Regions from separate parts of the Bradyrhizobium sp. BEA-2-5 genome, predicted to be linked through region 1. Evidence: predicted binding sites of a transcription regulator. Region 1 holds the regulator's gene; each other region holds the start of a gene.

The links. The regulator PhoB, encoded in region 1, activates phosphate uptake and scavenging genes when phosphate is short. The targets are predictions, from matches to a motif close to TGTCATNNANCTGTCAT.
Region 2: a site for PhoB is predicted at 5,637-5,653, ahead of RX327_RS22950 (phospholipase C). Genes of this name have one in related genera too.
Region 3: a site for PhoB is predicted at 2,787-2,803, ahead of ugpB (sn-glycerol-3-phosphate ABC transporter substrate-binding protein UgpB). Genes of this name have one in related genera too.
Region 4: a site for PhoB is predicted at 1,747-1,763, ahead of RX327_RS23625 (OprO/OprP family phosphate-selective porin). Genes of this name have one in related genera too.

What each region holds. Positions count from the first base shown of each region.
Region 1 is NZ_CP136629.1:982,522-989,928, reverse strand. It holds gene RX327_RS04495 (aspartate aminotransferase family protein) at 1-995, opposite strand, end outside; gene RX327_RS04490 (GcrA family cell cycle regulator) at 1,482-1,994, shown strand; gene RX327_RS04485 (IS110 family transposase) at 2,342-3,283, shown strand; gene phoB (phosphate regulon transcriptional regulator PhoB) at 3,327-4,037, opposite strand; gene phoU (phosphate signaling complex protein PhoU) at 4,167-4,883, opposite strand; gene pstB (phosphate ABC transporter ATP-binding protein PstB) at 4,990-5,808, opposite strand; gene pstA (phosphate ABC transporter permease PstA) at 5,805-6,653, opposite strand; gene pstC (phosphate ABC transporter permease subunit PstC) at 6,658-7,407, opposite strand, start outside.
Region 2 is NZ_CP136629.1:4,890,623-4,898,029, reverse strand. It holds gene RX327_RS22975 (GntR family transcriptional regulator) at 1-204, shown strand, start outside; gene RX327_RS22970 (aspartate/glutamate racemase family protein) at 201-965, shown strand; gene hydA (dihydropyrimidinase) at 965-2,377, shown strand; gene RX327_RS22960 (alpha/beta fold hydrolase) at 2,423-3,307, shown strand; gene RX327_RS22955 (DUF1254 domain-containing protein) at 3,789-5,216, shown strand; gene RX327_RS22950 (phospholipase C) at 5,730-7,376, shown strand.
Region 3 is NZ_CP136629.1:114,110-121,516, forward strand. It holds tRNA gene RX327_RS00495 (tRNA-Ala) at 1-59, shown strand, start outside; gene RX327_RS00500 (MarR family transcriptional regulator) at 119-580, opposite strand; gene RX327_RS00505 (organic hydroperoxide resistance protein) at 749-1,174, shown strand; gene RX327_RS00510 (CaiB/BaiF CoA-transferase family protein) at 1,363-2,568, shown strand; gene ugpB (sn-glycerol-3-phosphate ABC transporter substrate-binding protein UgpB) at 2,859-4,172, shown strand; gene ugpA (sn-glycerol-3-phosphate ABC transporter permease UgpA) at 4,336-5,217, shown strand; partial or broken gene ugpE (sn-glycerol-3-phosphate ABC transporter permease UgpE) at 5,217-6,062, shown strand; gene RX327_RS00530 (sn-glycerol-3-phosphate import ATP-binding protein UgpC) at 6,065-7,147, shown strand; gene RX327_RS00535 (Hsp20 family protein) at 7,318-7,407, shown strand, end outside.
Region 4 is NZ_CP136629.1:5,024,921-5,032,327, forward strand. It holds gene RX327_RS23615 (replication-associated recombination protein A) at 1-123, opposite strand, end outside; partial or broken gene RX327_RS23620 (DegQ family serine endoprotease) at 120-1,479, opposite strand; gene RX327_RS23625 (OprO/OprP family phosphate-selective porin) at 1,821-3,419, shown strand; gene RX327_RS23630 (helix-turn-helix domain-containing protein) at 3,747-4,124, opposite strand; gene RX327_RS23635 (zinc-binding alcohol dehydrogenase family protein) at 4,242-5,255, shown strand; gene RX327_RS23640 (phosphotransferase) at 5,447-6,526, shown strand; gene RX327_RS23645 (hypothetical protein) at 6,579-7,407, shown strand, end outside.

The DNA.
Region 1 (7,407 bases):
CCCTCGCCGCGCACCTCGCTGACGACATCGTGATGGCGATCGATCACGGAGGCGAGCTTCTGCTTCAGCAACAGCGACATTTTCTGCACGTGATCGAAGAAGCCGGGCTTGAGCATGACGTCGAGCACGGCGTTCGCAGCCGAGATCGCGAGCGGATTGCCGCCGAAGGTCGAACCGTGCGAGCCCGGCCCCATGCCGCGCGCAGCGTCAGCGGTGGCGAGCACCGCGCCGATCGGGAAACCGCCGCCGAGCGCCTTCGCAAGCGACATCACGTCGGGCACGACGCCGGTGCGCTTGTAGGCAAAGAGTTCGCCGGTGCGGCCCATGCCGGTCTGCACCTCGTCGAAGGCGAGCAGCAGGCCCTTCTCGTCGCAAAGCTGGCGCAACGCCTTGAGGAACGCCGGCGGTGCCGAACGCACGCCTCCCTCGCCCTGGATCGGTTCGATCAGGATACCGGCGGTGTTCGGGCCGATCGCCTTCTTCACGGCTTCCAGGTCGCCATGTGGCACCTGGTCGAAGCCGTCCATCGGCGGACCGAAGCCCTCGAGATATTTTGCAGAACCGGTGGCGGCCAGCGTCGCCAGCGTGCGGCCATGGAAGGCGCCCTCGAATGTGATCAAGCGATAGCGCTCAGGATGCCCCTTGGAGAAGTGATGGTGGCGCACCAGCTTGATCACGCCTTCCAGCGCCTCGGCACCGGAATTGCAGAAGAATACGAAGTCGGCAAAACTTTCATTGCACAGACGCGCCGCGAGCTTCTCGCCGTCCGGGCTCTGGAACAGGTTCGACATGTGCCAGAGCTTCGTCGCCTGCTCCTGCAACGCCTTGACCAGCGTGGGATGCGCATGGCCGAGCGCATTCACCGCCACGCCGGAAGTGAAATCGAGATAGCGATCGCCATTGGTCGCGATCAGCCAGGCGCCCTCACCGCGCTCGAAGCCGAGATCGACCCTGGCGAAGACGGGGAGCAGATGCGACGTGGCAGCGTTGGTCATGGCGATCACTGACGGTTTGAAGCCGACAATTGCCGCGCGCCTTGACGCCAGCGCAGCAACGGCCAGCTTCGGAAAACAAAACGGCCGCCTTTGCGGGCGGCACGTGGCGGGCATTCTATGCTGCGGTCAGTAAGTGTCAATCGCCACGAAGTGGCCTTCCTGCAATGCGAAACGAGCGCAATCCGGAGCATTCCGGTGCGGTGGAAAACCCTCATCGAACTGCTTAACTGTGTGGGAACATGTGGACGCGAGTCGGCGGACTCTTGCGCGGGAGTCACGCCATATTGTAGCGTTTGGACTGTCAGATACGACATCTCGTGCAGCGGTACTGGACCCTCTAAGTAGCCTTCGTGTCTCGCGTAAACGTTCGGGCGCAACACCGTGCCCGGCGAGGGCTAAGGGATTCTGGCCGCAGGGATATTTGTCCAGATTGGCTCGCAGCGCCGCTCCAACGATTGGCCGGCGCTACGCGAAGGGAAGAATGCAATGACGGTTTTGACCTGGTCCGATGATCGCGTCGAGCAGCTGAAAAAGCTCTGGGAGGCCGGACTTTCGGCCAGCCAGATCGCGGCGGAGCTCGGCAATGTGACCCGCAATGCCGTGATCGGCAAAGTGCACCGGCTCGGCTTGTCCGGCCGCGCCAAGAGCCCTTCGTCGGCAGCGCCCCGGCCGCGCAAGGCGCGCCCCGCGCAGCACATGATGCGGGTGACCCGCCCCGTTGCCCGCGGCAACACCGCGCTGGCGCAGGCCTTCGAGGTCGAGGTCGAGGCCGAACCCGTCACCTACGACAACGTGGTGCCGATGAGCCAGCGGCTGTCACTGCTGGAGCTGAACGAGGCGACCTGCCACTGGCCGGTCGGCGATCCATCGAGCCCGGATTTCTTCTTCTGCGGCGGCAAGGCGCTCTCCGGCCTGCCCTACTGCGCCCAGCATTCGCGCGTGGCCTACCAGCCCGCCGCCGATCGCCGCCGGCCGTCGGCGAAACCGCAGATCAAGTGAGCACTCGGGAAAACGTCGGAAGAACTCAAAAACAAATCCCCGCGAAAGCGGGGATTTTTTTGTGTGACGTAGCTCGGCTATATGCCCAGCGTCGTCCCGGCGCATGCCGGGACCCATACGCCGCGGCCGGCGCAATCGGCAAGCGGCCAGACGGCTCTCTAACAACGCCCATTCGTGGTTATGGGTCCCTGTGTCTTGGAAGTCTGTCAGGATGGGTTGGGCGGGAAGCCGTTGGGTCCTTGGCGCTTGACGCCGTGAGCCGGCTCGGCCTCCCGCCCGTTCCATTACCAACCTGAACAGTTGCACGAGGCTGCGCCAACAGACCTCGCATCACAGGGACAGGCACCGTGATCATACCCCCTCGTTATGTCGGAATCGACGTCTCCAAGAAGCATCTCGATATCTTTGATGAAGCTGACGGCGTGTCCAGGCGCATCGCCAACGCGGCACAGGCCATCACACAGCAGGTGGCGCGTTGGCGATGCGATGCGCTGGTCGTCTTCGAGGCCACGGGCGCCTATGACCTCGCGCTTCGCGAGGCCCTAAGCCAGGCCGGTGTCCGCTTCGCTCGGATCAATCCGGCTCGAGCTCGCGATTTTGCGCGGGCCAGCGGCCAACTTGCCAAAACCGATCCGATCGATGCACGGATGCTGGCGGCCTTTGGCCGGGTCATGCAGCCGGCAACCGAGCGGGCCGCCAATCCCGCCCGCAACGCTTTGGCAGGGCTTGCAAAACGGCGGGACCAACTGGTTCTCATGCGCGCGCAGGAGAAGAACCGGCGCAGCGAGGCCGACGACCGCGCCATGGCCGAACGGATCAGTCGGCTCATTGAGGTTCTCGACGGCGAGATCGCCGAGATCGAGGCCGATATCAACGCATTGACCAAGGCCGAGCCGGAGATCGCGGACGATGCGCGGTTGATGCGCTCACTGCCGGGCGTGGGTCCCGTGGCTTGCATGCAGCTGATCGCGAAGATGCCGGAACTTGGACATGTTGGAGCGAAGCAGATCGCCGCGCTCGCGGGCCTTGCCCCCTTCAACGTCGACAGCGGCGCCTTCCGTGGAAAACGCAAGATCGCCGGCGGCCGAAAGCGCGTTCGTGACGCCCTCTATATGGCGGCTCTGAACGCGGTTCGTCGGGCCGATCCATTCAAGGCCTTCTACGCGCGGCTGCGACAGGTCGGCAAACCAGCCAAGCTCGCTCTCATTGCCGTCGCCAGGAAGCTCCTAACGGTCCTCAACGCCATGATGCGCGACAGAAAGCCCTACCTGCAGACCAAGCCGACATAACAGTTGCCGGCTCCCGTGCGCAATTGCGCACTAGTTGTGGCCGTTACGGCTGCGGCTCCGCCTTCGCAAACCGATCGTCCAGCGCATAACCGGCGCCACGGACGGTGCGGATCGGATCCTGCTCGCGGCCGAGATTGAGCAGCTTGCGCAGGCGGCCGATGTGGACGTCGACAGTGCGCTCGTCGATGTAGATGTCACGGCCCCAGACGCTGTCGAGCAGCTGCTCGCGCGAGAACACGCGGCCGGGATGCTCCAGGAAGAACTCCAGCAGACGGTATTCGGTCGGGCCGAGATCGATCGGCCGGCCCGAACGCGCCACGCGGCGCTTGTCGCGGTCGAGCTCGATATCGCCATAGGCGAGCACGGTGGCGAGCCGCTCGGGGCTGGCGCGCCTGAGCAGGCCCTTCACGCGGGCCAGCAGCTCCGGCACCGAGAACGGCTTGACGATGTAGTCGTCGGCACCGGTCGCAAGTCCCCGCACCCGCTCGCTTTCCTCGCCGCGCGCGGTCAGCATAATGATCGGCAGCTGCTTGGTTTCGGGACGGGTGCGCAGCCGCCGGCACAGCTCGATGCCCGACAGGCCCGGCAGCATCCAGTCGAGCACGATCAGATCGGGAATGTGCTCCTTGAGGCGGGTGTCGGCATCATCGCCGCGCATCACCGTCTCGACGTCATAGCCTTCCGCATCGAGATTGTAGCGCAACAGCGTCGTCAGCGCTTCCTCGTCTTCGACTACCAGAATGCGTGCGCTCATCGGTTTAAGTTCTTTCTCTGTGGTGATCCGTTGCCCAGACGCAAACCGAAACGCTTACTTCCTTGAGCATAGTCCCCGCGGAAACGAGTTGTCGAAGGACAATCCGGTTCCGCGCTTGCCGATCAAGCCTCAGCTGCCCGGCACCGTCGTGGCGAAGGTCGTCATGTCGCCCTTCGGCCGCTTGTCGGTGATCGCCTGGCCCTCGATCATGTAGAACACGGTCTCGGCGATGTTGGTGGCGTGGTCGCCGATCCGCTCGATGTTCTTGGCACAGAACATCAGATGGATGCAGAACGAGATGTTGCGCGGATCCTCCATCATGTAGGTGAGGAGTTCGCGGAACAGCGAGGTGCAGATGGCGTCGACTTCCTCGTCGCCCTTCCACACCGCCATCGCCGCCGGCAGATCGTGCGCGGCATAGGCGTCCAGCACCGACTTGACCTGCTGCTGCACGAGGTCGGTCATGTGCTCCAGGCCGCGGAACAGCTTGAGCGGGTGGAAGTCGGTCTCCAGCGCGGCGACACGCTTGCCCATGTTCTTGGCGAGATCGCCGATCCGCTCGAGGTCGGTCGCAACGCGCATGGCCCCGACGATCTCGCGCAGATCGACGGCCATCGGCTGGCGGCGGGCGATGGTGAGCACGGCGCGCTCCTCGATGTTGCGCTGCAGATTGTCGATCTCGATGTCGGCGGCGACGACGCGCTGACCGAGCGTGACGTCGCGGCGGATCAGCGCGTCGACGGAATCGACGATCATGCGCTCGGCGATGCCGCCCATCTCGGCGACCAGGCGCGTGAGTTCCTGGAGGTCGGTATCGAAAGCCTTTGCGGTATGTTCAGAACCCATGGCTTGTCTCCCTCAACCATGGTCCCGGGGATCATGGTTTCGTGTCCTGAATTTTAGCATGACCTGATCGGAAAACCGGTTGCCACTTTTCCGGATCATGCGCCGGTCAGCCGAACCGGCCGGTGATGTAATCCTGCGTGCGCCGGTCGCTCGGCGACGTGAAGATCTTGCTGGTGTCGTCGAACTCGATCAACTCGCCGAGATACATGAAGGCGGTCTTGTCGGAGACGCGCGCCGCCTGCTGCATGTTATGGGTGACGATCGCGATCGTGTAGTTCTCGGACAATTCCTGGATCAGCTCCTCGACCTTGGCGGTCGAGATCGGGTCGAGCGCCGAGCACGGCTCGTCGAACAGGATCACCTCGGGCCGCACCGCGACGGTGCGGGCAATGCAGAGGCGCTGCTGCTGGCCGCCGGAGAGCGACAGGCCGGAGGCGTTGAGCTTGTCCTTGACCTCGTTCCACAGCGCGCCGCCGCGCAGCGCCTTCTCCACGCGACCGTCCATCTCGGACTTCGAGATCTTCTCGTAGAGGCGGATGCCGAAGGCGATGTTCTCGTAGATCGTCATCGGGAACGGGGTCGGCTTCTGGAACACCATGCCGACCCGTGCGCGCAGCAGATTGAGGTCGAGCTTGGGGTCGAGCATGTTGGTGTGGTCGAGCAACAGCTGGCCGGTGGCGCGCTGGCCCGGGTAGAGGTCGTACATCCGGTTGAAGATGCGCAGCAGGGTCGACTTGCCGCAGCCGGACGGGCCGATGAAGGCCGTGACGCGATTGGTGCCCAGCGCCAGATTGATGTTCTTCAGCGCATGGTGCTCACCGTAGTAGAAATTGAGGTTGCGCGCGGTGACCTTCGGCGGCGCTTCCGGCAGCGGAACCTGGGGAACGTGGCCCGCGGCAGTCGTGGAGACAGAAAGCTCGGTCATTTTGCGGCCCTTTCGGCACCAAGGATACGCGCGCCGATATTCAACGCGAGCACGGTGAATGTGATCAGCAGCGCGCCGCTCCAGGCGAGTTGCTTCCAGTAGGCGTAGGGGCTCTGCACGAAGTTGTTGATGGTCACCGGCAGGTTGGCCATCGTCTTGTCCAGGCCGAGGCTGAAGAATTGGTTCGACAGCGCCGTAAACAGCAGCGGCGCGGTCTCGCCCGCGACGCGAGCCGTGGCCAGCAGCACGCCGGTGATGAGGCCCGAGCGCGCCGCACGGTAGGCGATGCGCTTGATCACCAGCGAACGCGGCAGACCGAGCGCGGAGGCCGCCTCACGCAGCGGGTTCGGCACCAGCAGCAGCATGTCCTCCGTGGTGCGCACCACCACCGGGATCACGATCACGGCGAGCGCCAGCGCGCCGGCGATGGCCGAGAAGCCTCGCATCGGAACCACGACCGCACCGTAGATGAACAGGCCGATGATGATCGAGGGCGCCGACAAGAGGATGTCGTTGATGAAGCGGATCACTGAGGTCAGCTTGTCGTTGCGGCCGTACTCGGCGAGATAGGTGCCGGCGAACATGCCGAGCGGCGCGCCAATGCCGACGCCGATCACGGTCATGATCACCGAGCCGACGATGGCGTTGCGCAGGCCGCCCTCGGTCGATCCGGGCGGCGGCGTGTTCTGGGTGAACAGCTGCACGCTGAGGCCGGCAAGGCCGTTATAGAGCAGCGTGATCAGGATCAGGGCCAGCCAGGTGACGCCGAACAGCGCGGCGCCGATGCAGAGGCCGCGGATGACGATGTCCCAGCGGCGGCGGCGCGAATTATAGATCGGGTTCATGGCTTCACTTTCCGGCCTTGGTTTCCAGGCGCATCAGCATCAGCCGCGCGGCTGCGAGCACGAAGAACGTCAGCACGAACAGGAGCAGGCCGAGCAGGATCAGGCCGGACTGGTGCAGGCCGTCGCTCTCGGCGAACTCGGATGCGATCGCCGCCGAGATCGTGGTGCCCGGAGCGAAGATCGACGAGGAGATGCGGAACGAATTGCCGATGATGAAAGTCACCGCCATCGTCTCGCCGAGCGCGCGGCCCAGCGCCAGCATGACGCCGCCGATGATGCCGACGCGGGTATACGGGATCACCACGCTGCGCACGACTTCCCACGTGGTGCAGCCGACGCCGTAGGCGGCTTCCTTCAGCACCGGCGGCACCGTCTTGAACACGTCGACCGAGATCGAAGTGATGAAGGGCAGCACCATGATGGCGAGGATCAGCGCGGCATTGAACAGGCTGAGATAGGACGGGGGACCTGCGAAGATCGCGCCGAGCACGGGCACGCCGTCGAACACCTTGATCATGAAGGGCTGGAAGGTGTTGGCCAGGAACGGGCCCAGCACGAAGAAGCCCCACATGCCGTAGATGATCGAGGGAATGCCGGCGAGCAGCTCGATCGCCATGCCGATCGGGCGGCGCAGCCATTGCGGACAGAGCTCGGTGAGGAAGATCGCGATGCCAAGCCCGACGGGAATGGCGATCAGCATCGCGATGAAGGAGGTGACGAGCGTGCCGTACATCGGCCCGAGCGCGCCGAGCAC
Region 2 (7,407 bases), 3.9 Mb from region 1:
CTGTCCGCGCTGAAGCGCCGCGATGCGGCGCGGGCCGGGCAGATACTGGCCCACCACGTGCGCCGCACCGGCGAGATCGTCGCCGAGACGCTGGATGCCAAGACACTGGATGCCAAGACGCTGGATGCCGAGGCGGACGGCGCCGCGGCACCGGAGGCACCGGCAAGGCCGCGCGGCCGCAAGACGAGGAACGTTGCGCCATGAAGATCCTGCTGCTCAATCCCAACACGACGGCTGATGTGACGGATCTGCTCCATGCCGCCGGCAGCAAGGCGGCGTCGGTCGGCACCGAACTCGTGCCGCTCACCGCCGCCCGCGGCGTGCCTTATATCGCGACGCGCACCGAGGCGCAGATCGGCGGCGCCATTGCGCTGGAGATGCTGGCCGAGCAGCACAGGAGGGTCGATGCCGCGATCATCGCGGCCTTCGGCGATCCCGGCCTGTTCGCCGCGCGCGAGACCTTCGACATTCCCGTGGTCGGCATGGCGGAAGCGGCGATGCTGACCGCCTGCATGGCCGGGCGTCGCTTCGCCATCGTCACCTTCGCCGGCGCGCTGGCGCCCTGGTACGAGGAATGCGTCGCCATGCACGGACTGAGCTCGCGCTGCGCCGGCATCCGCACGCTTGACGGCGGCTTCCAGTCGATCTCGGAGGTGCAGGCCGAGAAGGAGGAGCTGCTGGTCGCGCTCGCCAACCGCGCGGTCGAGCAGGACAACGCCGACGTCGTCATTCTGTCGGGCGCGCCGCTCGCCGGGCTCGCGGCAAAAGTCCGCGACCGCATTCCGGTGCCGGTGGTCGATCCGGTCGCGGCGGCGGTGCGGCAGGCGGAGACGCTCGCCGTGCTCAAGGCGCGCAAGGCGGTGGCCGGCACCTTCCGCCGTCCCGATCCGAAGCCGACGCGCGGGCTGGCCGAGCCACTCGCCGCAATCATCGAACACCGCTCACCGAAGGAGGGAACAAACTGATGTCCTTCGACACCATCATCCGCGGCGGCACTGTGGTGACCGCTGCCGACACCTTCGCCTGCGACGTCGGGATTAGCGGCGGCAAGATCACGGCGCTCGGTCATGATCTCGGCGATGCGGCCACGATCATCGACGCCACCGACCGCCTGGTGCTGCCCGGCGGCATCGACAGCCATGTCCACTTCGCCCAGCCGTCCGGCGACGGCATCGTGATGGCCGACGGCTTTGCCAGCGGCACGCGATCGGCGGCGTTCGGCGGCAACACCACCGTGCTGCCGTTCTGCCTGCAGGAGAAGGGCCAGACGCTGCGCGAGGCGCTGAAGCATTACCATTCGCTGGCCGAAGGCGAGTGCCATGTCGACGTCGCCTTCCATCTCATCCTCACCGATCCGACCGAACATGTGCTGGGCCAGGAGCTGCCGGCGCTGGTCGAGGACGGCTACACCTCGCTAAAGGTCTTCATGACCTATGAAGGCCTCGCGCTGTCGGACCGCGAGCTGCTCGAAACCATGTCGGTCGCGCGCGAGACCGGCGCCATGCTGATGGTGCATGCGGAGAATTTCGACGCCATCCGCTTCCTGACCGACCGGCTCGAGCGCGCCGGCAACACCGCACCGCGCTTTCATGCGACCTCGCGGCCGATCCCGGTCGAGCGCGAGGCCACCCACCGCGCGATCTCGCTGTCCGAGCTCGTCGACGTGCCGATCATGATCGTGCATGTCTCGAACGGCGAGGCGATGGACGAAATCCGGCGCGCGCAGCAGCGGGGCTTGCGGGTAATGGGCGAGACCTGTCCGCAGTATCTGATGCTGACCGAAAAGGATCTCGATCAGCTCAACATGGAAGGCGCAAAATACGTCTGTTCGCCGCCGCCGCGCGACGTCGCCAGCCAGCAGGCCTGCTGGGAGGGCTTGCAGCAGAAGGTGTTCTCGGTGTTCTCGTCCGATCATTGCCCGTTCCGTTACGACGATCCCAAGGGCAAGCTGACGCCGAATGCGCGCACCTCGTTCCGCTGGGTGCCGAACGGCATCCCCGGGGTGGAGACGCGGCTGCCGATCCTGTTCTCCGAGGGCGTCTCGAAGGGACGGATCGACCTCAACAGCTTCGTCGCCTTCAGCGCCACCAACCACGCCAAGATCTACGGCCTCTATCCGCGCAAGGGCACGATCGCGGTCGGCTCGGATGCCGACATCGCGCTGTGGGACCCGAAGCGCAAGGTGACGATCCGTCACGAGCTGATCCACGACGGCGCGGACTACACGCCCTATGAGGGGCTCGCGGTCACGGGCTGGCCGGTGCTGACCATGGTGCGCGGCAAGGTCGTCGTCGATAACGGTACGCTCATTGGCGGCAAGGGCCACGGCACCTATCTGCCGCGCGCCAAGCCGCCGAAGACCGCGACCATTCCGTAACGCGACCATCCCGTAACAAGCAAAGAGAGAAGGCAGGAGATCAACATGCCCTATGCTGTGACAGACGACGGAGTGCGGCTTTATTTCGAGGAGACCGGATCGGGGCATCCGGTGATCCTGGTCCACGAGTTCGCCGGCGACCTGCGTAGCTACGAGCCGCAGATGCGGCACTTCGGCAAGCGCTTCCGGACCATCGCCTACAATGCGCGCGGCTTTCCGCCGTCGGATGTGCCGGAGCAGGTCTCGTCCTATTCGCAGGCGCGCGCCGCCGACGACATCCTGGCCGTGCTCGATCACATCGGCGCGCCGAAGGCGCATATCGTCGGCCTGTCGATGGGCGGCTTTGCGACGCTGCATTTCGGCTTGCGTCACCCTGATCGGGCGCTGTCGCTGTGCATCGGTGGCTGTGGCTACGGCGCCGAGCTCGACAAGCGCGAAACGTTTCGCGCCGAGGCCGACGTGATCGCGAACATGATCCGCAAGGACGGCATGCCGGCCTTCGCCGAGCGCTACGCCTACGGGCCGACCCGGGTGCAGTACGAGAACAAGGACCCCCGCGGCCACGCCGAGTTCAAGACCATGCTGGCCGAGCATTCGGCGGTGGGATCGGCCAACACCCAGCAGGGCGTGCAGAAGGAGCGTCCCTCGCTCTACACGCTGGTCGACGAGATGAAGCGCATCAATGTGCCGACGCTAATCATCACCGGCGACGAGGATTGGCCGTGCCTGCTGCCCGGCATCCTGATGAAGCAGAGCATCCCCTCGGCCGCGCTCGCGGTGATGCCGAACTGCGGCCACGCCATCAACATCGAGGAACCCGACGAATACAACCGGATCGTCGGCGATTTTCTGTCGCAGGTCGAAAGCGGCCGCTGGCCACAGCGCGATCCGCGCGCGGTAAGTGCCTCGATTACGGGAATGAAGGATTAGGCCCAGGACTCATCCGGACTCATTAAGGCGCAGTCTGATTGCCCTTAGTTGAACGAAGCCAAGGTAGTCGGCGGCAAGCCAGTCGTGGTGCGTAGCAGCCCGACGACGTTGTTTGATCCTGTTGAAGTAGATTGGATCGCTGCGATTGCTGTTCGGCGGGCGCCCGCGCCCCTTTCTGCGTCGCAAGCTCGCCGGCCGAACGCAACGCTGCTGGCATGGCCCCTGGTTCGGCGTTGATGAGCGGAAGCGGACGTCAACCCATCGACAATCACCGCAGCCATTCCTGAAGGGTGACAATTGCAAGATGCAGTTGAAAGCCACCGTTGATCTAAATCAATTCAGATGGCGAAATGTCTGCGGCAGGCTGTGTCGCGTGGGCCGGTGTCGTGCTCAGGCCCCGGCCGGTGGCGCGCGCTGCCGTCCGTCATATTGGAAAGGGAGTGTTTGATGCAAAGGCGATCGAACTCTGAGCCCGCAGACCGTGACGAAGCGCGATTTTCTGCGGTCTGCCGCGTTGGCGGCGATTACGGCAACTGCCAGCAGTTCAACCTGGGCGCAGTCCGAGCGTCCGGGATTCTTCAAGGCCAAGGACATTGCCGAGGCCGGCTTCATCTATGGCCTGCCGATCGTGATGTCCTATGGTGTGATGTACGAGTACGCCGTGGACAAGTCGTCAGGGCAGTACAAGGCGCCGTTCAATACGCTGGTCAACGAGGCCCGCGTTTACACCTACGAAGATACCGCCGTCGTCACGCCCAACAGTGACACGCCGTATTCGTTTGCATGGCTGGACTTGCGGGCCGAGCCCATCGTCTTTTCGGTGCCGGCGGTCGATCCCAAGCGCTACTATTCGCTGCAGTTGATCGACCTTAATACGTATAATTTTGGCTATGTCGGTTCGCGCGCGACGGGCAGCGATGCGGGAAGTTATCTGGTCGCCGGCCCGCGATGGACCGGCGCGACACCGGCCGGCATCAAGAAGGTGTTCCGGTCGACGAGCGATTTCTGCCTGGCACTTTTCCGGACCCAGCTGTTCGACCCGGCCGATATTGAGGCCGTCAAGAAGGTTCAGGCCGGCTACAAGGCGCAGCCGCTTTCCAGCTTCCTGAATCGGCCCGCGCCGTCGCCGGCGTCGGCGCCGTCTTTCCCCAAATTCGAGAAGGATCTCGTCCGCACCGAGTTCTTCGAATATCTGGACTTCGCGCTTCAATTCGCGCCGGCGCTGCCGGAGGAACGCTGGATCCGGGAGCAACTGGCACGGATCGGCGTGGGGCCAGGGAAGACCTTCGATTTCCGCAGCCTGTCGCTGGAAGACAAGGCCGAGATTTTGCTTGGCATGAAGGAGGGCGAGCGCAAGGTCAGCGAGACCGTGGCGAGCCTCGGCAAGGACATCAATGGCTGGCGCGTCAGCTCGGCGTTCGGTGACGCGGCATTCTTTCACGGCGACTGGCTCTTGCGCGCGGCAGCCGCGAAGGCCGGCATCTATGGCAACGACGCGGTGGAGGCCATGTATCCCCTGGGCAAAGTGGACGCCGATGGCAAGGAACTCGACTGCTCGAAGTCGAGCTACACACTGACCTTCCCGGCGGGACAACTGCCACCGGTGAACTCCTTCTGGTCGGTGACGATGTATGACGGCAAGAGCCAACTCCTGGTCAAGAACCCGATCAGCCGCTACCTCATCAACTCGCCGATGTTGCCGCACATGAAGCGCGGCTCTGACGGTTCGCTGACGATCTACGTCCAGAGCAAGTCTCCGGGAGCGGACAAGGAGGCAAACTGGCTGCCGGCGCCGGATGGCCCGATCTATGTGGTGATGCGACTGTACTGGCCGAAAACCACGCCGCCATCGATTCTGCCGGCAGGCGAAGGGGCGTGGAAACCTCCCGGCTTTATGCGCGTGTCCTAGCAACCGGTCTCACATCCGCCGCGTGCGCCGAGCCGAAGCGCCGCCCGCCACAAGACCAGGCATCCGCGCTTTTCGGGACAACATTCCCGGAAGGCGCGGATTTATTTTCGGGCGTGAGCAGCCGCGATTGCCGGCAGCGCACAACTAGTTCACGCGATTGCTGACCGCTGCCGTCATCTTCAGCGCGATCCCTTCAATTCCAAGTCTTCTGATCCAAGCCTTCTGACCGAAGCCTTCTGACCGAAGCCGCGTCCACGGATAGCCGCTCGTGTCAGAGGCGTGACGTCTGCCATGCGCGCAAAGATTGATCCCCCGACGCTCGCTGCAACCGACGCAAACATCGGCGCACATCATCGTTCGTCGCATTCATTCGATCGACACAGCGCTGTCATCGGCGATGGATAACTTGTCGCAGGTCGACGTCATAAATCCTTCAAAAATAAAAGGGGCACTACGGTGAAAGCCAAATTTCTTTCGACGGTCGGAGTTTGTCTGGTTGCTGCCGCTGCGGTGATGTGCAGCGCCGCCGCCCAGGACGACAACAAGGGCAATAACGGCCACGATCATCATCCGCACGACATCCACACCCAAACGCCGATCAAGCATCTTGTCGTCATCTTCAACGAGAACCGCTCGTTCGATCACTACTTCGCAACCTACCCGGTTGCGACCAACCCGACCGGCTCGATTCCGTTCACGGCGAAGCCGCATACGCCGAAGGTCAACAATCTCGCCAGCGCCAATCTGTTGACCAATAACCCGAACAACAACCCGGCCAATGGCACCGGCGCGACCAATCCGTTCCGCCTCGACCGCACCCAGGCCAACACCAAGTCGCAGAACCACGCCTATACGCCCGAGCAGCAGGCGGTCGACAACGGCAAGGAAGACCTGTTTCCGAAATTCACCGGTCGCGGCACCGCCGGCGGCGTCGGCGCTTTCGGCACCAACGGGCAGGTGATGGGTTATTTCGACGGCAACACCGTCACCGCGTTCTGGAATTACGCCCAGAACTTCGCGATGAGCGACAACAGCTGGACCGACACCTTTGGTCCGTCGACGCCCGGCGCGCTCGAGGTGGTTTCCGGCCAGACCAACGGCGCACAGAACATCGTCGGTTCGTCGTCGTCGATCGCCGACGGCCAGGGCGGCCTGACGCTGATCGGCGATACCGATCCTGCCTATGATGCCTGCTCGAGCACGACCAGCCAGGTCCTGATGACCAGCAAGAACATCGGCGATCTGCTCAATGCCCAGCAGATCAGCTGGGGCAGTTTCATGGGCGGCTTCGACCTGACGCTCAAGAACAGCAACGGCACCACCAACTGCGGCCGCAGCACGTTCTCGAGCAACGTCAACGGCACCGTCGTGGACTACATCCCGCACCACGCCTGGTTCCAGTACTACAAGTCGACCGCCAACCCGACCCATGCGCGGCCGAGCTCGGTGAATGCGGTCGGTCACACCTATGTGCCCGGCAGCAAGACGCTCGATCCGGCCAATCATGCCTACGATCTCGAGGACTTCTATGCTTCGGTGAAGGCCGGCAACTTCCCGGCCGTCTCCTACATCAAGATGCCGGCCTATCAGGACGGTCATCCCGGCAACTCCGATCCGCTCGATGAGCAGGCCGGCAATGTCGAGCTGATCAACTTCCTGCAGAAGCAGAAGGAGTGGGGCGAGACCGCCGTCATCATCACCTATGACGACTCCGACGGCTGGTACGACCACCAGTACCTTGCGCCGATCAGCGCTTCGTATGATCCGACCGCCGACCAGGTCAACGGTCCCGGCCAGTGTGGCCGCGGTATCGGCAAGCAGACGCAGCCGAATGGCCTCAACGGCCAGCCGGTGAACGGCCGCTGCGGTCCCGGTACGCGCGTCCCGTTCCTGGTGATCTCGCCCTTCGCCAAGCGGAATTACGTCAGCCACACCCGCATTTCGCAGGCCTCCGTCGTGCGCTTCATCGAGGACAACTGGCTGCATGGCCAGCGTCTCGGCGGCGGCTCGTTCGACGACAACGTCGAATCGATCGCCGACATGTTCGACTTCGAGCGTGGCCACGGCCAGGACCACGAGTATCGGCAGGACACGCTGTTCCTCGATCCGACCGCCGGCACCGTCATCGTCAGCGCGCCGGATGATCACCATCACCACTAACGCCCTTCGGTTCTGATCCAATCAGAACCGA
Region 3 (7,407 bases), 870 kb from region 1:
GGGAGAGCGCTTGCATGGCATGCAAGAGGTCGGCGGTTCGATCCCGCCTGGCTCCACCACGCTTCGCCCTTCGGGCTACGCGTGGTGTCCGGCGTAGCCCGAAGGGCGAAGACGCCCCCTACTCCCCGATCACCGCATTGAGCCTGTCGCGCAGCGCGACGATCTCGTCCTTCATCGCGACCAGTTCCGACACCGAGCAATCCGACGCCGCCAGGATCGACTGCGGCACGGCGCGGGCCTTTTCGCGCAGCACGTGACCCTGCGGCGTCAGCGCGATCAGCACCACCCGCTCGTCTTCGGTGCTCCGGGTCCGCCTGATCAACTCGGCCGCCTCCAGCCGCTTCAAGAGCGGCGTCAGCGTGCCCGAATCCAGGAACAGCTTCTCGCCGATGTCCTTGACCGGCACGTCGTCGCGTTCCCACAGCACCAGCATCACCAGATATTGCGGATAGGTCAGGCCGAGCCGGTCGAGCAGCGGCTTGTAGACGCGGTTGAAGGCATGCGCTGCGGAATAGACCGCAAAGCAGATCTGGTTGTCGAGCCGCAATGCCTGATCCGCCGCCGTCGGTTTCCTGGCCATGATTCCCATCGAATCCATCTCGTTTCCGGGTCATTCTGGGCTCACGGGACCGCGGATTCAATTGCGAACAATTAAATGTGAGGCCGCATATTTTATATTGTGCGCAATATATTTGCGTGCAATACACGTGTTGTTGAATTCAAGCCCAACCCACCAAGGGAGACCACAATGTCCGTGAACGTCCTCTACAAGACCAGCGCAAAAGCCACCGGCGGCCGCGACGGCCATGCCGCGACCCTCGACGGCGCACTCGACGTCAAGCTCACCACGCCGAAGGAGCTCGGCGGCGGTGGCGGCGCCGGCAACAATCCCGAGCAGCTGTTCGCGGCCGGCTATGCCGCCTGCTTCATCGGCGCGATGAAGTTCGTGGCTTCGCAGGGCGGCCCGAAGGTGCCGGCCGACGCCACCGTCACCTCGACCGTCGGCATCGGCCCGCGCTCCGAGGGCGGCTTCGGCCTCGACATCGATCTGGCCGTCTCGCTGCCGGGCCTTGCCCGCGCCGAGGCCGAGGCGCTGGTCGAAAAGGCGCATCAGGTGTGCCCCTACTCCAATGCCACGCGCGGCAATGTCGACGTCAAGCTGAGCGTCGTCTAATTCCACACCACGCAATGGTCCGCCGCGACGCGTGGCGGACCATGCTCTTTCAGCGGCTGGTTCGCTTGGCGAACGCATGCGCCGCCTGCTGCATGGGCCTGCGCCGACGGAAGCATTGCTGGGCCGGCTGAAGACCGTTAGCTCTGGGACCCTCGTTATCTGATCCCAACTGAGCGAAGGTTGCTCCCATGAATACCCCAGCGGCTACGGGCGCGATGAGCGGACTGCGCGTCATCGATCTCACGCGCGTGCTCGGCGGTCCCTACTGCACCCAGATCCTCGCCGACCATGGCGCCGACGTGATCAAGGTCGAGCCGCCCGCGGGTGACGAGGTCCGCGAATGGGGCCCTCCCTTCCACGAGGAGGACGCGGCCTATTTCGTCGGCATCAACCGCAACAAGCGCTCGATCGGCCTCGACCTCGGCTCCGAGGGCGGCCGCGCGGTGCTGCTCAAGATGCTGGAGACGGCCGACGTCCTGATCGAGAATTTCAAGCCGGGCACGCTGGAGAAATGGGGCATCGGCAACGAGACCTTGCGCGAAAAATTCCCGCGCCTCGTGCATTGCCGGATCTGCGGCTTCGGCGCCGACGGCCCGCGCGGCGGCAACCCCGGCTATGACGCCATCATCCAGGCCATGACCGGCATGATCGCGGCGACCGGCTCGCCCGAGAGCGGGCCGATGCGGATCGGCGTGCCGCTGGTCGACATCACCACCGGCCTTTATGCGGCGATCGGCATCCTGATGGCGCTTTCGGAGCGGCAGCGCTCCGGCAAGGGCCAATTCCTGGAGACGACGCTATACGAGACCGGCCTTGCCATCATGCATCCGCACACCGCGAACTATTTCATGCATGGCAAGCCGCCGAGCCTCACCGGCAACGAGCACCCGAACCTCGTGCCCTACGCAATCTTCCCGACCAAGACCGACAACATCTTCATCGGCGTCGGCAATGACGGCACCTTCCGCAAGCTCGCCAAGGAGATCGGCAAGCCCGAGCTCGGCACCGACCCGCGCTTTGCCCGCAACAAGGACCGTATCGCCAATCGCGAGGCGCTGCGTGCCGAGCTTGCCGCCGTGTTCAGCCAGCACGAGGCCGAGCCGCTGTGCAATCGCCTGCTCGCCGCGGGCCTGCCCGCCGGCCCCGTGCAGAAGATCGACCAGGCGTTGACCAACCCGCACACGATCGCGCGCGGCGATATTATCGAGAAGGACTGGTACAAGGGCGTCGCCTCACCGATCCGGCTCGATCGCTCAAAGCCGAGCCTGCGCCGCCTGCCGCCGAAATTCAGCCAGCACGCGGCGGAGGTGCTCGGCGAGTTCGGCTACTCCAAGGCCGAGATCGACGGCCTGGTTGAAAAGGGCGTGGTCTGCGGTCCTCAGCGTAAGCGCTAAAGGCGTTTTCGAGCCTGTCCCGCACGTGATGCGGGATGGGCACCGGTTCGCGTCAGAACAAAGCCGGAGCGTCGGCCCGTATCGAACCGGCCGACGCATCAACACTGCGGTGCAACGTCGCGGCCGGCGTTGCACCGCACGGATGCGGCTGCGGTCTTCGCCTTTTTTACCGCTTCCCTTCGCTTCGGCTTCCCCCCTACCATGACTTTCGTTTATACGGTCATTTGAACGTCATCCGGCGCTGATAACGCGCGCAACGAAAGACGACGTTCCAATTGGGAGGGGTTTTGATGTTCTTTCGACGACTAGGCGCTGCCGCGGCAGCCGCTGCCACGCTCGCATTCGCGTCGCCCGCGTTCGCTGTGACCGAAATCCAGTGGTGGCACGCGATGACCGGTGCCAACAACGACGTCATCGTCAAGCTCGCCAGCGACTTCAACGCCGCGCAGAGCGACTACAAGGTGATCCCGACCTACAAGGGCAACTACGCCGACACGATGAACGCCGGCATCGCGGCGTTCCGCGCCGGCAACGCGCCACACATCATGCAGGTGTTCGAGGTCGGCACCGCCACCATGATGGCCGCGACCGGCGCCGTGAAGCCGGTCTACAAGCTGATGGCCGAGACCGGCGAGAAGTTCGATCCGAAGGCCTATCTGCCCGCGATCACCGGCTACTATTCGACCTCGAAGGGCGAGATGCTGTCCTTCCCCTTCAACTCGTCGTCGACCGTGATGTGGGTCAACCTCGACGAGCTGAAGAAAGCGAATGTCGAGATCCCGAAGACTTGGCCCGAAGTGTTCGACGCCGCCAAGAAGCTGAAGGCGGCCGGCCACGCGACCTGCGGCTTCTCGAACTCCTGGGTCACCTGGGTCAATCTCGAACAGCTCTCCGCCTGGCACAACGTGCCGCTGGCGACCAAGGCCAACGGCCTCGACGGCTTCGACACCGTGCTCTCCTTCAACGGACCGCTGCAGGTCAAGCATCTCGAGAATCTGGTCGAGCTCCAGAAGGACAAGACCTACGACTACGCCGGCCGCACCAACACCGGCGAAGGCCGCTTCACCTCGGGCGAATGCCCGCTCTACCTGACTTCGTCGGCGTTCTTCGGCAACGTCAAGGCGCAGGCCAAGTTCGCCTTCACCGCGGTGCCGATGCCCTATTATCCCGACGTGAAGGGCGCGCCGCAGAACTCGATCATCGGCGGCGCCTCGCTCTGGATCATGGGCGGCAAGTCGGCCGACGAATACAAGGGCATCGCGAAATTCCTGACCTTCCTCTCGGACACCGATCGTCAGGTCTACATCCACAAATCGTCGGGCTATCTGCCGATCACCAAGGCGGCCTATGAGAAGGCCAAGGCCGAGGGCTTCTACAAGGACCAGCCCTATCTCGAGACCCCGCTGCTCGAGCTGACCAACAAGGAGCCGACCGAGAACTCCCGCGGCCTGCGCCTTGGCAACATGGTGCAGCTCCGCGACGTCTGGGCGGAAGAGATCGAGCAGGCGCTGGCCGGCAAGAAGACCGCCAAGCAGGCGCTGGATGCGGCCGTCGAGCGCGGCAACACCATGCTGCGGCAGTTCGAAAAGACCGCCGTCCGCTGACATGATGCCTTCGGGCTTGATCCAAAAAGGTGCGAAGCGGTTTTCCGAAAAGATCATGCCCAGACGACAAGCTAAGGCGCGATGACGATCCAACCTCATCTCATCGCGCTTTAGGGCCATCAACCGGCAGGCCGCATCCGCGGCCCGCCCTTCTTCCGAACCCATGCAAAAGCAAGCGATTTTCCAATCGAAGCTGTTGCCCTACGCGCTGGTTGCGCCGCAGCTCGCGATCGTCCTGATTTTCTTCTACTGGCCGGCCTTGCAGGCGGTGATCCAGTCCTTCCTGCTCCAGGACGCGTTCGGCCTCTCGACCAGCTTCGTCTGGTTCGAGAACTATATCGACCTGTTTAGGGAGCCCGCCTATTTCGAGGCGATCCTGCGCACCTTCTTCTTCTCGTTCGCGATCGCGGTGTCGTCGCTGTCGTTTGCGCTGCTGCTCGCGGTGATGGCGGACAAGCCGCTGCGCGGCTCGATGCTCTACCGCACGCTGCTGATCTGGCCCTATGCGGTGGCGCCGCCGGTCGTCGGCGTGCTCTGGATCTTCATGCTGCATCCCTCACTGGGCGTGCTCTCGCGCTATCTGCGGGCCCTCGGCATCGACTGGAATCCGCTGCTCGACGGCGACCAGGCCGCGGCGCTGATCATCCTCGCCGCCGCCTGGAAGCAGATCTCCTACAATTTCCTGTTCTTCCTCGCCGGCCTCCAGAGCATCCCCAGAAGCGTGCTCGAGGCCGCCGCGATCGACGGCGCGCGGCCGATGCGGCGGTTCTGGACCGTGACCTTCCCGCTGCTGTCGCCGACCATCTTCTTCCTCCTGGTCGTCAACATCGTCTACGCCTTCTTCGACACGTTCGGCATCATCGACACCATGACCCGTGGCGGCCCCGGCAAGTCGACCGAGACGCTGGTCTACAAGGTCTATACCGACGGCCTGCTCGGCGGAAATCTCGGCAGCTCGGCGGCACAGTCGGTGATCCTGATGATCATGGTCATCGTGCTGACGGGCATCCAGTTCCGCTTCGTCGAACGCAAGGTGACCTACTGATGGTCGAGGAAGAGGGCTTCCGGCGCTACGTCGCCCACATCATCCTGTGGATCGGGATCGCGATTGTCGCCTTCCCGGTCTATCTCGCCTTCATCGCCTCCACCCAGGACAACGCGGTGATCGCCAACGGCCAGATGTCGCTGCTGCCGGGCGGCCATTTCCTCGAGACCTACTACCAGACGATCTTCGTCGGCACGAGCGGCTCGACCCGCGAGCCGGTCGGCAACATGATGCTGAACTCGCTGGTGATGGCGCTGCTGATCGCCGTCGGCAAGATCGCGATCTCGATAATCTCGGCCTATGCGATCGTCTATTTCCGCTTTCCGTTCCGGATGCCGATCTTCTGGCTGATCTTCATCACCCTGATGCTGCCGGTCGAGGTCCGCATCTATCCGACCTACAAGATCGTCGCCGATCTGCACATGCTCGACAGCTATGCCGGCCTGTCGCTGCCGCTGATCGCCTCGGCGACCGCGACGCTGCTGTTTCGCCAGTTCTTCATGACGGTGCCGGATGAGCTGCTGGAGGCCTCACGCATCGACGGCGCAGGTCCCTTCCGCTTCTTCTGGGATACGCTGCTGCCGCTGTCGCGCACCAACATGGCGGCGCTGTTCGTGATCCTGTTCATCCTCGGCTGGAACCAATATCTCTGGCCGCTGCTGATCACCACGCGCGACGACATGCAGACCATCCAGATCGGCATCCGCAAGATGATCACCACCACCGACGCGCTGACCGAATGGCCGATCGTGATGGCGACCGCCGTGCTGGCCATGCTGCCGCCGGTGTTCGTCGTCGTCGTCATGCAGAAGCTGTTCGTGCGCGGACTGGTCGAGACGGAAAAGTCATGGCTAACGTCACCCTGCGCAACGTCCGCAAGACCTATCCCGGCGGCTTCGAGGCCATCAAGGGCGTCGACGTCGATGTCGGCGACGGACAGTTCTGCGTGCTGGTCGGCCCCTCCGGCTGCGGCAAGTCCACGCTGCTGCGCATGGTCGCGGGACTCGAAACGGTCACCGGCGGCGAGATCGACATCGGCGGCCGAATCGTCAACCAGATCGAGCCCGCCGATCGCGACATCGCGATGGTGTTCCAGAACTACGCGCTCTATCCGCATATGAGCGTCTACAACAACATGGCCTACGGCCTGCGCAACCGCGGCATGGCGGAGGCGGAGATCAGGACCCGCGTCGACGAAGCCGCGCGCATCCTCGAGCTCACATCGATGCTGGAGCGCAAGCCGCGCCAGCTCTCGGGCGGCCAGCGCCAGCGCGTCGCCATGGGCCGCGCCATCGTGCGCCAGCCCAAGGTGTTTCTGTTCGACGAGCCGCTCTCCAATCTCGACGCCAAGCTGCGCATCGCGATGCGCGTCGAGATCCGCAAATTGCAGCGCCGGCTCAACACCACGTCGATCTACGTCACCCACGACCAGCTCGAGGCGATGACGCTCGCCGACATTCTCGTCGTGATGAACGGCGGCCAGGTCGAGCAGGTCGGCAATCCCCTCGCGATCTACGAGAAGCCGGCGACGACTTTCGTCGCCTCCTTCATCGGCGCGCCGCCGATGAATCTGATGCCGCTGCGCGCGGACGAGCTGAAGTCCCAGATCACGGGCGCCGACGGCGCCGGCATTGTCGGGATCCGGCCGGAGGATTTCGTGATCTCGAGCGAGACCGGATCCGGCGGCGTCGCCTTGCCGCTCACGGTCGAGGCGATCGAGCGCGTCGGCGCCGAAACCTTCGTCTATGGCAGCCGCCAGCGCGAGGAGCAGGGCGTTGCCGCCAATCCGGGCGAGCTGCCGCCGGGCGAGGTGATCGTCCGGGTTCCCGGCGTCTCGGGTCCAGCCATCGGCGAGCGGATCCGGGCCGTCGCCCCCCGTGACAAGCTGCATCTTTATACCGCCGACGGCCGCAAGCGCGTCGGGGAGTAACCGATCGGGAAGAATTTACCCCCATGTTGCGGGCGTTTAGGCTGGTTTCGGGGCTGCTTGAACGCTATCCAGATCGCCCCCATATCCCTCACTGACCGGAGGCCGGACGGCCCGCCGGTTGCATGGGGCGCCGCAAGGGCCCCTCAAAGTCGCTTCGAGAGGACTTTGTAATGTCTCGTGTTCCATCGTTGTCCAGTCCGTTCCTTTTGGGCTTCGACGAGATCGAGCGCGTGCTCGACCGCGTCGTCAAAGGCGCCGAC
Region 4 (7,407 bases), 4.0 Mb from region 1:
CTGACCGACGACCTCCGACAGCGCGCGCGGCCGCAGCCGGTCCGGCAGCGGATGCGGCGCCTCGTGGTCGAGCCCCGCCGCGGCAAAGAGATTGCTGGCTTCGTGCGGTCGCTTCGGACTCATCCGCCCAACGTGACGTTGATCTGCTGGCCGCCGCGCACCAGCGTGATGCGCCAGATCCGCGACCGCTCGCCTGCGGCCTTCTCGAGATCGCCGGTCTTGCGCAATCTTCTGGTTGTTGACGGCCAGGATGATGTCGCCTTTCTGGAAGCCGACATTGGCGGCGGTGCCGTCATCGGCCAGCTCGGTCACCACGACGCCCTCGGCGCCCGCGTCGAGATGCAGCTCATCGGCCAGCGCCGGCGAGATATTGGCGACCCTGGCGCCCTGGAACGGCGAGCGCGCAGTCAGCACGATCTCGTCGCGATTGGTATCGGGCGCGGTCTCCAGCGCCACGGTCAGCTTGACCGGCTTGCTGCCGCGCTGCACGTCGATCTGCGCGGTGCCGCCGAGCGGACGGGTTGCGAAACGGTAGTCGAAGGCGTTGGGATCATCGATCGGCGTGCCGTCGATCCCGATGATCAGGTCGGAGAGCTTGAGCCCGGCCTTCGCCGCCGGGCTGTTCGGCGCGACATTGGCGACCAGCGCGCCGCTCGGCAGCTTCAGTCCCAGCGTCTCCGCGATCTCCGGAGTCACCGCCTGCAATTTTGCCCCGAGCCACGGGCGCTTCACTGCCTTGCCGCCGCTCTTGGCTGATGCGACGACGACGCGCACCATGTTGGCGGGAATCGCAAAGCCGATGCCCTGCGAGCCGCCGGAGCGCGAATAGATCGCGGTGTTGATACCGGCGAGCTTGCCGCTCATGTCGACCAGCGCGCCGCCGGAATTGCCGGGATTGATCGGCGCATCGGTCTGGATGAAGAACTGGTAGTCGGTGATGCCGACTTGCGTGCGTGCCAGCGCCGAGATGATGCCGTGGGTCACGGTCTGGCCGACACCGAAGGGATTGCCGATCGCCAGCACGACGTCGCCGACCTGAAGCTGGTCGGAGTTGGCGAAGTCGAGCGTTGCGAATTTTTCCTTGTTGGTGTTCTTCAGCCGCAGCACCGCAAGGTCGGTGCGGCTATCCTTCAGCAGGATCTCGGCCTCGAACTCGCGCTTGTCCGACAGCGACACCTTCACTTGGTCCGCCCCTTCGATGACGTGGACGTTGGTGACCACGAGACCGGAGGCATCGACGATGACGCCGGAGCCGAGCGAGCGCTGCATCTGCTCGGGCTGCTGACCCGGCACGCCGAAGAAGCGGCGGAAGATCGGGTCGTCCAGCAGCGGATTGCGGTTCTGCACCACCTTGGCGGCATAGACGTTGACGACCGCGGGCTGCACCCGTTGCACGATCGGCGCATAGGACAGCCGCAGCTCGGCCGGCGATGACGGGACGCGGCGGTCCTGCGCCGCGGCTGCGGAAAGATTCGCCATGAAGGCCAACGTGCACAGAGCGGATACGGCAGCAAAGCGGACAGGTCGGAGCATTCTCACCTCTCGTGGAAACGCCGGAATATAGGCGTGTTCGCCGGGCAATTGAAGGGCGCCCGGCCGGATAACTGGCCCCCCGCCGGACCGGTGCACAACCCGCGGCAGCCGCGTTGAAGCGCGCCGCCAAGCTTCTATGATGGCTGTCATCTCACTGCGCCGCTCCGCTTGTTGCCTGCGGACCACAAGCGGAACTGCGATGCCCGGAAGCACTGTCGTGCGTCAGTCACGATACGCTCCTAGGACCGTTCAGTGAGTGGGGACTTCAAACACAACAGGGGTGCACGATGAGTGCGACAAAAGTTGGTGCAATCGCCATCGGCCTGGCAGGGGCGCTCGCCGCCTCGCCGGCCTATTCACAATCGGCCGGAGGCGGCAGCGATGCGGAGATCGCGCTGCTGAAGCAGCAGTTGAAGATGCTGGAGCAGAAGCTCGACAGACTGCAGAAGCAGACCAACGCCAATACCGCAACCGCCGCCAGCGCAAATGCCAATGCGAAGGCGGCGGATGCCAAGGCCGCGCGGGTGGCGAGCGCCAACGCCGCGATCCCGGTGAAAGGCCCGGTCGCGCCGTCCGGCGTCGTCGTGACGATGCCGAACAACCGCCCGACGATCTGCACCGCCGACCAGGCCAATTGCGTCGCCATCACCAGCCGCCTGCATTGGGATGTCGGCGGCTATGACTATCGTCCCAACACCGCGGCCACCGTGCCGCAGAAGCTCGACAGCGGCCAGAACGTCCGACGCGCGCGCATCGGGGTCGCCGGTAAGTTCTTCAACGACTGGAACTTCGCGCTGGTCTACGATTTCGGCGGCTCCTCCGACGGATTTGGCGGCGCCGCGCCAGGATCGTTGCCGGGCGGCGGCCTCTCCGGCGTCGAGAACGCCTATGTCAGCTACACCGGCCTGAAGCCGTTCGGCGGCAAGATGGCGATCGAGGCCGGCATCATGGATCTGCCATACACGCTCGACGAAGCGACGAGCTCAAACGACATCATGTTCATGGAACGCGCCTCACCCGGTGTGATCGCGACCAACATCGCCGCCGGCGACTTCCGCTCCGCGGCCGGTGCGCGCTGGTTCAACGACCAGCTCTGGATCGGCGGCTATGTCACGGGACCAACGTCGGGCGCCATCCACTCCGCATCCTCCGCCTCGCCGGCCGGCACGTCCGAGCAGTATGGCGGCGTCATCCGCGTCGCCGGCAATCCGATCAGCGGCAAGAACTATTCGGTACACATCGGCGCCGATGCGGAATGGCTGGTGCAGCCGCCGCGCAACCAGCTCACGCAGGCGCAGACGCTCACGCTCAGCGACCGGCCCGAGCTGCGCATCGATCCGACCACGCTGATCTCGACCGGTGCGATCGCCAACGTCTCCGGCGCGCAGGTCTACGGCGTCGAGGCGGCAGCGACCTATGGCCCGTTCATCGCGCAGGGCGAATATTACTGGTTCAATGTCGACCGCTCGGCGAACACGGGGCTGCCGCCATTCGGCGCGCCGAGCCTGAAATTCGACGGCGGTTACGCGCAGGTCGGCTACGTGCTGACCGGCGAGAACCACGCCTACAACCCGGCGACAGCCTCCTACAGCGGTATCAAGCCGCATGATCCGTTCTCGCTCGCCGGCGGCGGCTGGGGCGCCTGGGAAATCGCCGGCCGCGTCAGCACGATGGACCTCAACGATCAGATCGCGCAGGCGGTCGGCATCGCGGGCGGACGGCAGACCGTCTACACCGCCGCGCTGAACTGGTACGTCAACAACAACGTCCGCTTCATGCTGAACTATCTGCACGGCGATATCGCCAAGCAGGCCTCGGCGACCTCGGCTGCGGATGTCGGCTCGAAGTTCGACGCGGTCGCGATGCGCACGCAGTTCGCGTTCTGAGCTGATCGGAGCGGCCGTCAAGACCAACGGCCGGGAGCGACACCGCTCCCGGCCGTTACGCGCCGCCGAAATATCGAAAACAACCCATGCAAAGGAGCCGGCGGCAAAAGAACTTTGTCGTCCCGGACAAGCGCAGCGAAGCGGAGCGCTGATCCGGGACCCATAACCACAGGATCTGGTTTGACGAAGACTCGTGGTCGCTCGCCCGCGCCGCAACCGCTCCCTGGGGTTATGGGTCCCGGCCTACGCCGGGACGACACCGAACTTTTCATTTGCGAGTGACCTGCCCCTCGGCGCGTGGCCGGCCTGATTCAATTCAAACTTGAGCTACGCCGCGCGCTTCTTCTTCACGACGACCTCGGGCGCCGGTGCGCAGGACAGCCGCTCCTGATGGCCCTCGCCCCAGGCTTTCAGAATATCGATCACGGGGCGCAGGCTCTCGCCGAGTTCGGAAAGCGTGTATTCCACGCGCGGCGGCACCTCGGCATAGACCTTGCGGATGACCAGCTTGTCCTCCTCCAGCGCGCGCAGCTGCTTCGTGAGCATGCGCTGGGTGATGCCGGGCATCCGGCGGCGCAATTCGCCGAAGCGCTGGGTGCCGCTCTGGAGGTGGTAGAGGATCACGCCCTTCCACTTGCCGTCGATCAGGTCCAGCGTCGCCTCGACAGAGCAGCCGGGACGACGGGCAAAATTGCGCCGCTTCATGCGTGTTTTCCCAATAGTATCCAAACAGGGACTATATCCCCGAATTTACAGTACTTGCCAAATGGACGCCAGCGCGACAGTTAATCCGCAGGCAATCGCCCACCACGGAGACAAGCCATGAAGGCCGTCGGCTACAAAAAATCGCTTCCGATCGAGGATGCGGATTCACTGATCGATTTCGAGACCGCCAAGCCCGAACCCAAAGGGCGCGACATCCGCGTCGCCGTGAAGGCGATCTCGGCCAATCCGGTCGATTACAAGGTGCGCAAGCGCGCAGCTCCGCCCGAGGGCGAGACGAAGATCCTCGGCTATGACGCGGCCGGCGTGGTCGATGCCGTCGGGCCCGACGTGACTCTCTTCAAGCCGGGCGACGAGGTGTTCTACGCCGGCTCGATCCTGCGCCAGGGCACCAACGCCGAATTCCACCTGGTCGACGAGCGCATCGTCGGCAACAAGCCGAAGAGCCTGTCGTTCGCGCAGGCCGCCGCTCTCCCCCTCACGTCCATCACCGCCTGGGAATTGCTGTTCGACCGGCTCGGCGCGGTGCCCGGCAAGAGCGTCGATCCGCGCACGCTCCTGATCACGGGCGGCGCCGGCGGCGTCGGCTCGATCCTGATCCAACTTGCCCGCCGCCTCACCGGGCTGACCGTACTTGCCACCGCGACGCGGCCGGAGTCGCAGAAATGGTGCCTCGATCTCGGCGCTCATGCGGTGATCGACCACGGCAAGCCGATGAAGGAGCAGATCGAGAAGCTGAAGCTGCCGCCGGTCGGGCTGGTGGCCAGCCTGACCTTCACCGACCAGCACTACAAGGCGATTGCGGAGTTCATGGCCCCGCAGGGAAGGTTCGGCCTGATCGACGATCCCCCGGAATTTGCCATGAGCACGTTCAAGGGCAAGGCCATCTCGGTGCACTGGGAATCGATGTTCACGCGCTCCTCGTTCCAGACGCCAGACATGATCGCGCAGCATCATCTGCTCAATGATGTCGCCGACCTCATCGACAAGGGCGTTTTGCGCACCACGCTCGACCAGACCTTCGGCACGATCAACGCCGCCAACCTCAAGCGCGCCCATGCGCTCTTGGAGAGCGGCAAGTCGCGCGGCAAGATCGTGCTGGAGGGGTGGTAGAGGCTCCTCACGTCTGCTTCCTCATGCCCGGGCAACATCCCGGGCATGATATCCCCACAGGCCCGGGGAGTGGCTTTGCCAAAGCCACGGCATCGCCTGTATGATTTGCGTAACGATCACCCCGTCCTCAATCCGGCCGCGCAGGACGCGGCCGGAGCGGTGGTGACGCCTACGGGGATGGGAGGAAACCGATGAGTTTGCTCACGGCCGATCCGTCGCGGATCGATCCGGAGTGGATGACGCGGGCGCTGCGCGAAGCCGGTCTGATCGATCGGGTCAGAGTTGTCGATCTCGCCTGCAAGCCGGTCGGCAACGGCCTCGTCGGCGACAGTTATCGATTTCGTCTGACCTATGACGGTGACGAGCCGAACGCTCCCTTGAGCGTCGTCGGCAAATTCCCTGCTGCAGATCCCGACAGCCGCCGCTCCGGCTCCGCGCACACGCTTTACGTCCGCGAGGTCGCGTTCTATCGCGAACTGGCCGCCACCGTCGCCATTCACACGCCCCGGCCGATTATTGCCGAAATCGATCCGGCGACCGACGACTTCACGCTGATCCTGGAAGACCTCGCGCCCGCACGTCCGGGCGATCAACTCGCCGGATGCTCGATCGCCGACAGCCAGATGGCCATGACCGAGGCCGCGGCGTTGCATGCGCCGCGATGGAATGACCCGAGCCTCGATGCGGTGCAATGCTTCGTGGTGGCCGCAAGCCGGCGCAGAGACCTTCGCGCGGTGCTGCCCGGCATCATCGGTCACTACAAGGAGCGATATCGCGGCGTGATCGAGCCGGAATTCCTTGATCTGATCGACCGGCTTCCGGACGCCCTATTGCGCTATCAGTCCGATCGGTCGGCGCTGCGAACCTTGCAGCATGCGGACTTCCGGCTCGACAACATGCTGTTCGATGTGCGCGGCAACACCCGGCCGATGGCGACGCTGGACTGGCAGACGCTGACAGTGGGCCCGGGAATCGTCGACGTCGCCTATTTCCTCTCGGCCGGCATCGATCCATCCGAACGGCGGCTTCATGAGGCCGAGCTGGTGCGGCTCTATCACTCGGAACTGATCCGGCGCGGCGTGCGGGACTATGACTGGGATCGTTGCTGGCGGGATTATCGGCGCTACACGCTGCACGGCATCATGATGGGCGTCGTCTCCGCGCTCAGCGTCCAGCGCTCCGAGCGAGGCGACGCGCTGTTCCTGAAAATGACCCGCGGCGCCTGCGCGCAAGCGCTGGACCACGACAGTTTTTCATACTGGCAGGACTAACGCGCTTTCGAGCGAAGTGGATACAACGCGTCAGGCATCGAAAGGAATCGGCGTGCTCAACAAACTGGACGATTTCCCCATCCACCAGACGCCGGAGCCGATCGCGGTTCCCTCGACCAGCGACCGCAATGTCTATGACCGGACCTGGTTCAACGGCTACACCGCCGACGGCGCGTATTATTTCGGGATCGGCATTGCGATCTACCCGCACCGCAAGATCCTCGATTGCGCCTTCAGCGTCGTGGAACGCGGCGGACGGCAGCACTGCTTTTACGGCTCGCGGCGGGCTCCGATCGAGCGCACCGAGATGCAGGTCGGTCCGTTCAGGCTCGAAGTGCTCGAGCCGATGCTGCGGACCCGGGTGGTGCTCGACGACAATGCGACGGGCCTCGCCTGCGACCTGACCTTCTCCGCGCGCACCGCCGCGATCCAGGAAGCGCGCCAGACGCTTTGGTCGGGCGACCGCCGCGCGATGGATTCGACCCGGTTCGACCAGTTCGGCCGCTGGAGCGGCGTCATCAACCACCCGGATGGCGGGATCAAGGTCGACGATCGCACATGCTACGGCACCAAGGATCGCTCCTGGGGCGTGCGCAATGTCGGCGAACGCGACGTCGGAGGCGCGCCGATGCCGCCGCCGAGCGTGTTCTTCCTCTGGGCGCCGCTGGTCTGGGACGACCACATCTCGCACGCGATCTTCTTCGACGGGACGCAGGGCGAGGCGCTGGTCCGCGAGGGCATTACCGCGCCGCTCTACCGAAGCGAGGCCGAGATCCCCGGCGTGGTCGACGGCCTCGACCGCCGCATGGCGACCGCGCGGCATCGCGTCAAATACGTGCCGAACACCCGGCTCGCGCAGTCGGCTGAAATCGACCTCGTCG